Regions from separate parts of the Polaromonas sp. UC242_47 genome, predicted to be linked through region 1. Evidence: predicted binding sites of a transcription regulator. Region 1 holds the regulator's gene; the other holds the start of a gene.
The links. Region 1 encodes sigma-54, which starts transcription at its own class of promoters, with help from an activator protein. Its sites were predicted from a motif close to TGGCANGNAANCTGCTTT; they were not measured.

Region 1 (5,832 bases):
CCGCAGGCCCAGGCCTTGATGCTGCTGATTGCCAAATACCCCGACATGCTGAGCAACGCCGCCAGCGGGTTTGCGCCGCACGACGTGGCGTTTTACCTGCGCGAACTGGCCGCTTGTTACCACAGCTATTACGATGCCGAGCGCATCCTGGTCGATGACGCGGTGGTCAAACTCGCGCGCCTGGCCCTGGTCGCCGCGACCGCGCAGGTGTTGCACAATGGCCTCGCCGTGCTGGGTGTTGATGCCCCGCGCAAAATGTAAGGAATGATGAGACCATGGCGCCTACCCCCTCCCACCGGCCCGGCCGGCCAGGCATGAACACACAACGCGGCGGCACCTTTCTGGGCCTGATCATCGGCGCCTTGATCGGCCTGGCCGCGGCACTGGCCGTGGCCGTCTACATCACCAAGGTGCCCGTGCCTTTCATGAACAAAGGCCAGTCGCGCAGCCCCGACCACGACGCGGCCGAGGCCAAAAAGAACCAGAACTGGAATCCGAACGCACCGCTGTACGGCAAAAACCCGGCCAAACCGGCGTCCGCGCCGGCAGCTGCTGCCACGTCCGGCGGGCCGGTGACCGATGTCACGCCGCAGGCGCCTGTGGCCGCGCAGAAACCCGTGGCCGACCCGACCGTCAAGCCCGTGAAGCCGCCGTCGGCCGACCCCATCGGCGACCTGGCCAAAGCCAAACTGGCGGCGCCGGCTGCTGCCTCCGGCCCGGACCCGTTCAACTATTTTGTGCAGGTCGGGGCTTTCCGCACGCCTGAAGACGCCGAACAGCAGCGCGCCAAAATTTCGCTGATGGGCCTGGAGGCCAAGGTGACCGAGCGCGAACAGTCGGGCCGCACCGTGTTTCGCGTGCGCCTCGGGCCTTTTGATAAAAAAGAGGATGCCGACAAAGCCAAGGAGCGCCTGGATGGCAGCGGCATAGAAACTGCTCTGGTTCGGGTTCAACGCTGAACTTTCTGACGCCAGGGTGTCCAACCTGGTGCACTAATGGAGAAATGATTGATGCAAAGACGTGAATTTTCGATATCCGCCGCTTCCGTGGCTGCCGCCGCATCCCTGGGCGCCTTGACGGCGCCGGCCCAGGCCCAGGGCAAACCGCCCCAGGCGGGCAACGACTACCTGGTGCTCGACAAACGCGCCTCGGTCAATGCGCCGGCCGGCAAGGTCGAGGTGGTGGAGTTTTTCTGGTACAGCTGCCCGCATTGCAATGCCTTTGAGCCGGCGTTTGAGGCCTGGGTCAAAAAAGCGCCCAAAGACGTGGTGGTGCGGCGTGTGCCCGTGTCCTTCCGCGCCGACTTTGAGCCGCAGCAGCGCCTTTACTACGTGCTCGAAGCCATGAACAAGGTCGAGGAACTCCACAAAAAGGTGTTTTTCGCGATTCATAACGAACGCCAGATGCTGAACACGCCCGAGCTGGTCGCCGCCTGGGCCGATAAGCAAGGCATCAACAAGGCCAAGTTTGTGGAAATGTACAACTCGTTTGACATCGCCGCCAAGGCCCGCAAAGCCACGCAGTTGCAAGACGACTACAAGGTGGACGGCGTGCCGGCCCTGGGCGTGGCCGGGCGTTTCTATACCTCGGGCGAACTGGCAAAAACCATGGATCGCGCGCTCTTGGTGACGGATTACCTGATCACCCAGGCCCGCAAGGGCTAAAAGCCCCCACGCTTGCCACTGCGTGTGCTGCGCTGCCCCCCGAGGGGGCTCATTTTCCTAGGGGCGGCCCGTCGGAAAATGGCGCAACCTCCACGTGGCCGGCTTGGTGCCGCCGCCGGGTATTTCGCCTCTCGACCCGCCCTGATCCGGCGGGTTTTTCTGCGCCTTGCCAATTCCGGGGAGTGCCATGGCTACAATGAAGCAACACCACCAAAGCAGCAAGATTCGTGCCTTTATGAACTACCCCGCCTGTGTACTGATGCTGGCCGCCACCCTGGCGGTCTTTCCGGTTGCGGCTGAAAAGGCCGATCGCGACCAGCCCATGAACGCCGAGGCCGACGCCTTGCGTTATGACGACCTCAAACAAACCAGTGTGTTCACCGGCAATGTCGTGATCACCAAGGGCACCATCATCATCCGGGGTGCGCAGGTCGATGTGATCCAGGACGCCGAGGGTTACCAGAACGCCATCGTGATCGCCGCGCCCGGCAAGCTGGCGTTTTACCGCAAGAAGCGCGACCTGGTCGACGAATATATTGAAGGTGAAGGCGAACGTATCGAATACGACAGCCGCGCCGACACCGTCAAGTTCATCCGCCAGGCCGTGTTGCGCCGCTATATAGGCGCGACCCTGGCCGACGAAAACCCACGGCAACCTGATTATTTACGACAACCCGACCGACGTGTTCACCGTCGACAGCGGCGAGAAAGCCCGCACGGCCAGCAACCCCTCGGGCCGGATTCGCGCCCTGCTGGCGCCGCGCAACCAGACGCCCGCGGCGGGTGCCGCCGGCACCCCGGCAACGGCGCCCCCCGGGTCAGCGCCAACGCTGCGGCCCAGTACCACGCTGGGCAATGACAAAAAATAACACCGCCTCCATGACCGAGTCTCCGGAAAACGCGCCCATCAGCCGCCTGGTGGCCACCGGCCTGCAAAAGGCCTACGGCAGCCGCAAGGTGGTCAGGGATGTCTCGCTGGCGGTGCAAAAAGGCGAGGTTGTGGGTCTGCTGGGCCCCAACGGCGCCGGCAAAACAACGTCGTTTTACATGATCGTCGGGCTGGTGCGCGCCGATGCGGGCGAGATCACCATCGACGGCCAGTCCATCGAACACATGCCCATCCACAAGCGTTCGCGCCTGGGCCTGAGTTATCTGCCGCAGGAAGCCTCGATTTTCCGCAAACTCACGGTCGAGCAGAATGTGCGCGCCGTGCTGGAACTGCAGGCCGACGAAGCCGGCAAGCCGTTGAGCGCCAAGGCCATCAACGAACGCCTGGACGCCTTGCTGCAGGACTTGCGCGTGGACCACCTGCGTGATTCACCGGCGCCGGCCCTGTCGGGCGGCGAGCGACGCCGTGTCGAGATTGCCCGGGCGCTGGCCACGCAGCCGCGTTTTATTCTGCTGGACGAACCGTTTGCCGGTATCGACCCGATTGCCGTGATCGAGATCCAGCGCATCATCGGTTTCCTGAAGTCGCGCGGCATCGGCGTTTTGATTACCGACCACAACGTGCGCGAAACCCTGGGCATTTGCGACCATGCCTGCATCATCAGCGACGGCCATGTGCTGGCCACGGGCACCCCTTCTGAAATTGTGAACAATGCCGATGTGCGCCGGGTTTACCTGGGCGAACATTTCAAGATGTGATCACTTTGGCTCCCCCCCGTTGTCGCTCACTGCGTGTAGCGCCCTCCCCCCTGCAGGGGGCGGCGCCTGCGGCCCGGCAAAGCCGGCTGCGCAGCCCCCTGCTGGCAAGAAAATCACGGGCACACGCCGGCCGCCGCGCCGGGCCGCCCCAAGCAAGGCCAGCCCCCTCGGGGGGCAGTGAACCACACGCAGTGGGGAGCGTGGGGGCACCATGAAACAGGGTCTGTCATTACGCGTTTCGCAGCATCTGGCGCTGACGCCCCAGTTGCAGCAGTCGATTCGCCTGTTGCAACTCTCCACCCTGGAGCTGAGCCAGGAAGTCGAGCAGATGCTCGACGAAAACCCGTTTCTTGAAGTTTCCGAAGAGGCCGCGCCGCGCGAGGATTTTGGCCTGGTCCAGGCCGACACGCCGGTCAGCCAGGAAACCCGTGAATTTGAATCCGCTACGGATTCCATAGCTGTCAGTGCAGACGGGGTGGGGGCTACAGGTCAAAATGATGCTGAACCCAGCAGCGAGGCCAAACTCGAGGAAAGTTGGGAGGGCGACGGCAGTGTCGACATCGCGCCCGACGACAACGAGTGGGGCGGCGACGCCGCGCCGCGCAAAAACAACCATGACGACAGCGAAGTCGATGCCGCCGATCTGGCGCGCAGCCATGAGTCGCTGCAAGACCATTTGCATCGCCAGGCCTTGTCCCTGCGCCTGTCGGACGAAGGCCGGGCGGCGCTGCATTTCCTGATCGAGTCGCTGAACGACGACGGTTACCTCGAAGACAGCCTGGCCGCTCTGGCCGCCGGCTTGGCCGGGGATGACCTGGAACAACTCGACGCACTGGTGCACGAGTTCACCGTGGCCCTGAAGCTGCTGCAACACATGGAGCCGGCCGGCGTGGGCGCGCGCAACCTGGCCGAATGCCTGGGCCTGCAGTTGCTGGACCACAAAAACTGCGACGAAACCCGCGCCGCCATCGCCATGTGCCAGCAACCCATGGAGTTGCTGGCCCGACGCGACGTCAAACGTCTGTCGCAGCTGTGCGGTTTTCCCGACACCGTGATCAAGGCCGCGATGGCGCTGATCGCCCGGCTGGACCCCAAGCCGGGCCGGCGTTTTGTCAATGTCGAGCGCAACCTGATCGTGCCCGATGTGATCGTGGTCAAGTCCGGCCGCGGCTTCAAGGTCTCGCTCAACAGCGACGTGATGCCGCGCCTGCGCGTGCACGACATTTATGCCAATGCGCTCAAGCAGAACCGGGGCCAGAACGGCCAGGCCCTGCAGCAGCGCCTGCAGGAAGCGCGCTGGTTCATCAAAAACATCCAGCAACGGTTTGACACCATCCTGCGGGTCAGCAGCGCGATTGTCGAGCGGCAGAAAAACTTCTTCACCCACGGCGAACTCGCCATGCGCCCGCTGGTGCTGCGCGAAATCGCCGACGAGCTGGGCCTGCACGAGTCCACCATCTCGCGTGTGACCACGGCCAAATACATGAACACGCCGTTTGGCACCTTCGAGCTCAAGTATTTCTTCGGCTCGGCGCTGGGCACCGAAACCGGCGGCAATGCCTCCAGCACGGCGGTGCGGGCGCTGATCAAGCAGTTTGTCTCGTCCGAGAGCCTGACCAAACCACTGAGCGACAACCAGATTTCCGAAATGCTCAAGGAGCAGGGTATCGAGTGCGCACGCCGCACCGTGGCCAAGTACCGCGAGGCTTTGCGCATCGCCCCGGCGAACCTGCGAAAATCGCTGTAAAGAGGATTTTGTACCTCCGGTGCCCGGGCGCGGGGTCCGGCATCCTCCAGCACCTCCTGCCTGCCGGTGTCCTGCGCCCTTGGCCCTGTTTCCCGATCACCCCATTCCCCGGAGCCCCTAGAGGCACCCCATATGAACCAACTTCAATTATTTTTACCTTGCGCCGCGGGTGTCGAGGAACTGCTGTCCGCCGAGGTCAAACGTATCACCGGCACCCAGGGCAAGGCCTGGCGCGCCGGTGTGCAGGTGGCCGGCTCCTGGCGCGACGCGATGCAGCTCAACCTGCACAGCCGTCTGAGCCAGCGCGTGCTGATCGAGCTGCAGCACAACCAGTACCGCAGCGAACAAGACCTCTACAACGCGGCGGCCGCCGTGGCCTGGGAAATCTGGTTCACGCCCAAACAGACCTTCAAGATCGAGATCACAGCGCAACACAGCCCGCTGACCAGCCTGAACTTTGCCGCGCTCAAGATCAAGGACGCGATCGCCGACCGCTTCCGTGATAAATACGATGTGCGCCCCGATGTCGACACCCGCTGGCCCGATGTGCGTGTGTACGTGCACCTGACGGTGGATACCGTGACCCTCTACATCGACACCTCGGGCGAGCCGCTGTTCAAGCGCGGCTGGCGCGAAGACAAGGGCGACGCCCCGTTGAAGGAAACCCTGGCCGCCGCTATGCTGGCCGCCAGCGGCTGGAGCGGCGAAGAAGGGCTGTGCAAACAAGGCGTGCCGCTCTATGACCCTTGCTGCGGCTCCGGCACCATCGTGATT
Region 2 (5,832 bases), on a different contig from region 1:
ACCTCGGCGGGCGGGCGTGCCGTGCGCAGGCTGGCCAGCAACCCGGCCACACCCGGCAATACCGTCAGGCTGTCGCTGGACATAGGCCTGCAAAAGCTGGTGGAAGACCTGTTTGGCACGCGGCGCGGCGCGCTGGTGGCGATGGACCCGCAAACCGGCGAGGTGCTGGCCTTTGTCAGCAAGCCGACCTTTGACCCCAACCTGTTCGTGGACGGCATCGATCAGGAGAGCTGGCAGGCCCTGAATGAATCCATCGACAAGCCGCTGCTGAACCGGGCGCTGCGCGGTACTTATCCGCCGGGCTCGACCTACAAGCCCTTCATGGCCATGGCCGCCCTGCAGACCGGCACCCGTTCGGCCACCACGCTGATCAACGACCCCCTCTTTTATATGTTCGGCGGTCGCCGCTTTGGCAGTCCCGCGGGCGAGCGCGGCGGCGTCATGGACATGAACCGCGCCATCGTCGAGTCCAGCAATGTGTACTTCTATTCGCTGGCCAACGAACTGGGCGTGGAAACCATACACGACTTCATGGCGCCACTGGGTTTTGGACAGATCACCGGCATCGACATCAATGGCGAGGTACGCGGTGTGCTGCCCAACCAGGCCTGGAAACGCAGCTATTTCAAACGCCCCGAGCAGCAGAAATGGTTCGCCGGGGAAACCATCTCGCTGGGCATTGGTCAGGGCTACAACAGCTTCACCATGCTGCAGCTGGCGCAGGCGACCGCCGCGCTGGCCAACAACGGCATCAAACACAAGCCCAGGCTGGTGATGGCGACGCAGGACACCGTGACCGGCCAGCTGCATCCGCTGCCCGCCGATCAGCCCGTTGATCTGGGCTACAAGCCCGAGAACGTGGCCATTGTGCGCAAGGCGCTGGTCGGCGTGGCGCAGGGGGGCACCGCCGCCCGGGTGTTTGCCGGCGCCGGCTATGTCAGCGGCGGTAAAACCGGCACGGCGCAGGCGGTGAGCATGGGCCAGAAAGAAAAATATAACAAGGCCAGAATGGAAGAGCACCAGCGTGACCACGCGGTCTATATGGCGTTCGCGCCTGCGGACAAGCCCAGGGTCGCGCTGGCGGTGATCGTGGAAAACGCCGGCTGGGGTGTCGGCGCGGCCGCACCGATGGCTCGGCGGGTGTTTGATTACGTGCTGATGGGCCAGTACCCCAGCGAGGATGACCTGGCGGCGGTGCAACAAGGCTTGGGCGCAGCCCCCATAGGCAAGCCGCGCCAGGTGGCCGACATGATGGCGCAACTGGTGGCGGGCAGCGGCGGCGCAACGGCACAGACCAAGGCCGATGCGGCGAGCGCAGTTCAGCCGGCCAAGGCGGAAAACCCGCTGAAACCCGTCAACCCGGCCAAGGCCCAGGTCCGCGACCCAGCCGTCAGCAAGCCGCAGGCAGCGCCGCTCAACACGGACGCCAACTAAGGCGCGTTCCGGACGGTCCCTGGCGGCCTTTTCCGTTTCCCGCTATTTCAGAAACGCATCAAAGCCGGTTTTCAGGATCAGCAGGCTGACCACACCGATAAACACGATGCGCACAAAACCCGCGCCGTGTTTGAGCGCCAGCCGTGTGCCCAGCAGGCTACCCACGACATTGGCAACAGCCATGGTCAGCGCAAAATGCCACCAGACATGGCCCTTGTAGGCGAACAGTGCCAACGCGGCCAGGTTGGTGGCCGTGTTGAGCAGTTTGGCCGAAGCCGAGGCATTCAAAAAGTCGTAACCCAGCCAGCGCACAAACAGGAAGACAAAAAAACTACCGGTGCCGGGCCCGAAAAAACCGTCGTAAAAGCCCAGCACCAGGCCGATACAGCAGGCCGCGGCGGTTTCGGCGTGGCCGCTGAAACGTGGGGTGTGGTGGCGTCCCAGCTCCTTTTTCACCAGGGTGTAGAGCAAGACCGCGAGCAGGATAAATGGCAGGGCCTTGCGCAAAAAGCCCGGATCGATGACGGTCACCAGCCAGGCCCCGCCCAGCGAGCCGGCAAAGCCCGCTAGCGCTGCCGGCAGCAGGGCAGCCCAGCGCATGTCCACACGGCGGGCGTACTGGGCGGTGGCGACCGCTGTGCCCCAGATTGATGCACCCTTGTTGACGCCGAACAGGGTGGCTGGATGGGTGGTGGGGAAAACCGCGAACAGGGCCGGCACCAGAATCAACCCGCCGCCCCCCACAATGGCGTCCACAAAACCCGCCAGCAGCGAGGCAACCGTCACGATCATCAATTCCATGGGGACGATTGTCGCATCGGCCCGGCTCGGGGCCGATGGGCACCGGCTGGGCGCGCAGCGCTTGGTGCTGTCCGGGGATACAGGGGCAAAAAAAAAAGCGCCGGGCTTGCCGGCGCTTTATAAAAAAACATCTCGTTGGATGCCGATATTGTTCTAGTTGCTTGTGTTTGTCTCCTCGGCCCTCTGCGAGCCCGGGGGCTCGTCTGCAGGTCCACCAATGTAGGCTGTGCACCCGGTTTGTGCATCGGGATTTTCCCTCGTTCTGGTAAATACATCGTCGGAACGGGCTGGCATGACTTATGCCTGTTGTGGTTCTTGTTGAGTTCTGCCGCACAAAAACGGGAATCACTATGCATACCAGGCGCGTTGTCACATGGGGTGTGGGTCTTTGGCTGTGTTTTGCCGCCTGTCAGGCCGGCGCGCAGCCACAAGCTGGGCCAGGGGTGGCCGATGAGGCCGCTGTCACGGTGCCCGCGCCGGCGGTCGCGCTACCGGCCGGGCCTGCAACGCCGGCTGCTCCCCTGACCCGGCCCGGCCTGGTCGGGGCCGACACCCTCAACGCGGCGGATACGGCCTGGATGATGACCTCGACCGCCTTGGTGCTTTTGATGACCTTGCCGGGCATTGCCCTGTTTTATGGCGGCATGGTGCGCAAGAAAAATGTGCTGAACAGCATGGCTTGCGTGGTGGCGATTTGTGCAGTGGTCAGCCTGCTTTGGTTTGCTGTCGGTTATTCCCTGGCCTTCACGCCCGGCAGCGGCGCTTGGGGCCATTACCTGGGCGGCACCGAGCGGCTCTGGTTTGCCGGACTGGACTACATCAAGGACACGCAGAAGGTGGCGGTCAGCCATATTGCGCCCAACATTCCCGAGGCTGTGTATGCGATGTTCCAGCTCACGTTTGCCATCATCACGGCGGCCCTGGTGGTCGGCGCTTTTGTCGAACGTATGCGTTTTTCCGCGATGTTGTGTTTCATCAGTCTGTGGACGCTGTTGGTGTATGCCCCGATCGCCCATTGGGTCTGGGAGCCCAATGGCTGGCTGGCCCAGTTGGGTGCGCTGGATTTTGCGGGCGGTTCTGTGGTGCATATCAATGCCGGTGTGGCCGGGTTGGTCTGTGCTTATGCGCTTGGGCCACGCACCGGTTATGGCCGTGAGGCGTTTACGCCATTCAACCTCGGTTTGACCATGGCCGGCGCCGGCCTGTTGTGGGTGGGCTGGTTTGGGTTTAATGCGGGTTCTGCGGTGGCTGCGGATGGGCGTGCCGGCCTGGCGATGGTGGTCACACATATCGCTGCCGCGGCCGGCGCCTTGTCGTGGATGGTCGCCGAGTGGCTGGTGCGTGGCCGTCCTACCTTGCTCGGCCTGTGTTCCGGCCTGGTCGCCGGGCTGGTGGCCATCACGCCGGCAGCGGGTTTTGTGTCGCCCCGCGCGGCGCTGGTGATCGGTCTGGTGGCCGGTATGGCCTGTTATTGGGGCGCCACCGGACTCAAGCGCTTGCTGCAGGCCGATGACTCCCTGGATGTGTTTGGCGTGCATGGCGTGGGCGGCATTGTGGGCTCCTTGCTGACCGGCGTGTTTGCCAGCAAAACCATTTCAGGCGTGGAGGGCAGTGTGTGGACTCAGGCCATTGGTGTTGGGGCCGTGCTGTTGTATAGCCTGCTTATGACCGCGCTGGTGTTGTGGCTCACTTCGCTGTTTGTCAGCCTGCGTGTCAGCGAAGCCTCGGAGTCCGACGGCCTGGACATCGCCCAGCATGCCGAGCGCATGGGCACCTGATGGAAGGGCATGCCATGTCCTCCACCGAAAAAATTGCCATTGCTGCTCATCTGCACGTGTTGCTGCGCCGCAAGACCGGGCGTGTGACCGACACCGAATGGCTGGCCAGCAACGCGGCATACGCCGCCGAAATTGTTCGCTTCGCGCGTGAGAAAGCGGCCGAGGACGGACATGTCGATCTGGGTGTCTGGGCCGACAGGCTGGAAGACATCATGGCCGTCCCGGACGCGAAATACCGGGTACCGCTGGCGCAAGTGATGGCGGATGCCGTCAAGGCGCGTACCTCCGCCGCATCGGCGCCGCCGCTGGCGGACGCGCAGAGTGCGCGTTCTGTGAATACCGAGGAAGAGATTTATCCCGCGTCGGGGTTTATCGAATCAAGCTTTGGTGCCCTTTTTGGCGACAGCGAAGCCCAGCGTAAGCGTGAGCGCCGCGATCCCAATGCGCCACGTTATGTGAAAGGCCTGCGCTGACCGTGGGTGCGCCTTCCCATGGTTCGTACATTCCGTAACCTGCGTACTCCAGGCGCACGCCCGCGCTGAAGCCCAACATTCCCCAGTCCTTCCTTGTCGCCGTCACTGATAAGTTGTTCGCTGTTGTAGCAATAGGTAACAAATTGTTTGTGGCCGGGGGCTGTGCGGGCGCTAGCATAGCGCCCTTGCATCATGGAAGAGGACTTATGAAACGGACGTTGATCACATTGGCGCTGGCCCTGGCAGGTATTTGGGCCGGCCCGCTACACGCCCAGGCGCGGCAACTGGTGCTGGGCATCAGCGAAGGCACGTCGGGTGGCCTGGACCACGCCCAGGTGATGACCAAATACCAGGGGCTGGCTGAAATTATTGGCCGGGCCGCGAAGGCCAAGGTCAGTGTGGTTTTCGCGCGCGAATTCAAGCAACTGGAAGACGGCATGCAGACCGGCCGTTTTGACTTCGTGATGGCCAGGCCCAGCGACTACCCCGCACGCGGGATGCGCGACTATGGCTACAGCTATATCGCGAGCACCCAGCCCGACGGCCAATGCCTGATCATTGTGCCCAAGGGTTCTACCTTGAAGTCGCTCGACGACATCAAGGGCAAACGCATCGCGCTACCTGAAAAAATCGCCTACATGTCGCGTTTTTGTGCAGCCGAGCTCCGGGACAAGGGCATTCTCATTGAGAAGGAAAACGTGCAGTTTGTGCGTGAGCAGGCCGCCGTCGGCTTTTATCTCAGCAACAAGTTTGCGGATGTGGGCGGCGTAGCCTCGTATTCAGGCGTCGCCAAAAAATGGGAAAAAGAAGGCAACCGCATCTTGCACAAAAGTGTGGCCCAGCCCTACTTTCCGCTGGTCGCGCACCAACGGATCAAGCCCGAGCAGATCAAGGCCATCCAGGCCGAACTGCTGGCCATGCCCAACAACGAGGTCGGCAAGGAGGTGTTGCAACGCATCGGTGTCGAGCAATTCGACACCAGTTCCGAGTCACGCATGCGCGATTTGTTGAAGTGGCTCAAGGTGTAGTTTGAAGCGGCCAGGCTAAACCCCGCCGCGTATCCACTCGGCGGCTTTTTCCGCAATCATCAGGGTCGGTGAGTTGGTGTTGCCGCTGGTGATCAGCGGCATCACGCCGGCATCCACCACACGCAGTCCCGCAATCCCCCGCACCCGCAGGTGCGAATCCACCACCGCCATCGGGTCATGCGCCGGGCCCATTTTGGTGGTGCCCACGGGGTGGAAGATGGTGGTGGCAATGTCGCCGGCCAGCCGCGCCAGTTCCTCGTCAGTTTGAAACTGAACTCCGGGCCGAAACTCTTCGGGCTGGTAGCCGGCCAGCGCGCT

Region 2: ACHMXK_RS01420 (ammonium transporter) is a predicted target of sigma-54. The motif match lies at 2,524-2,541, and genes of this name have one in related genera.

What each region holds. Positions count from the first base shown of each region.
Region 1 is NZ_JBIOAO010000003.1:285,907-291,738, forward strand. Features, by position in the region: gene argS (arginine--tRNA ligase) at 1-261, shown strand, start outside; gene ACHMXK_RS23030 (SPOR domain-containing protein) at 276-959, shown strand; gene ACHMXK_RS23035 (thiol:disulfide interchange protein DsbA/DsbL) at 1,011-1,664, shown strand; partial or broken gene lptA (lipopolysaccharide transport periplasmic protein LptA) at 1,900-2,533, shown strand; gene lptB (LPS export ABC transporter ATP-binding protein) at 2,544-3,311, shown strand; gene ACHMXK_RS23050 (RNA polymerase factor sigma-54) at 3,523-5,058, shown strand; gene ACHMXK_RS23055 (class I SAM-dependent RNA methyltransferase) at 5,191-5,832, shown strand, end outside.
Region 2 is NZ_JBIOAO010000001.1:286,951-292,782, forward strand. Features, by position in the region: gene mrdA (penicillin-binding protein 2) at 1-1,434, shown strand, start outside; gene ACHMXK_RS01415 (sulfite exporter TauE/SafE family protein) at 1,477-2,235, opposite strand; gene ACHMXK_RS01420 (ammonium transporter) at 2,814-4,013, shown strand; gene ACHMXK_RS01425 (hypothetical protein) at 4,028-4,486, shown strand; gene ACHMXK_RS01430 (phosphate/phosphite/phosphonate ABC transporter substrate-binding protein) at 4,693-5,514, shown strand; gene ACHMXK_RS01435 (GMC family oxidoreductase) at 5,530-5,832, opposite strand, start outside.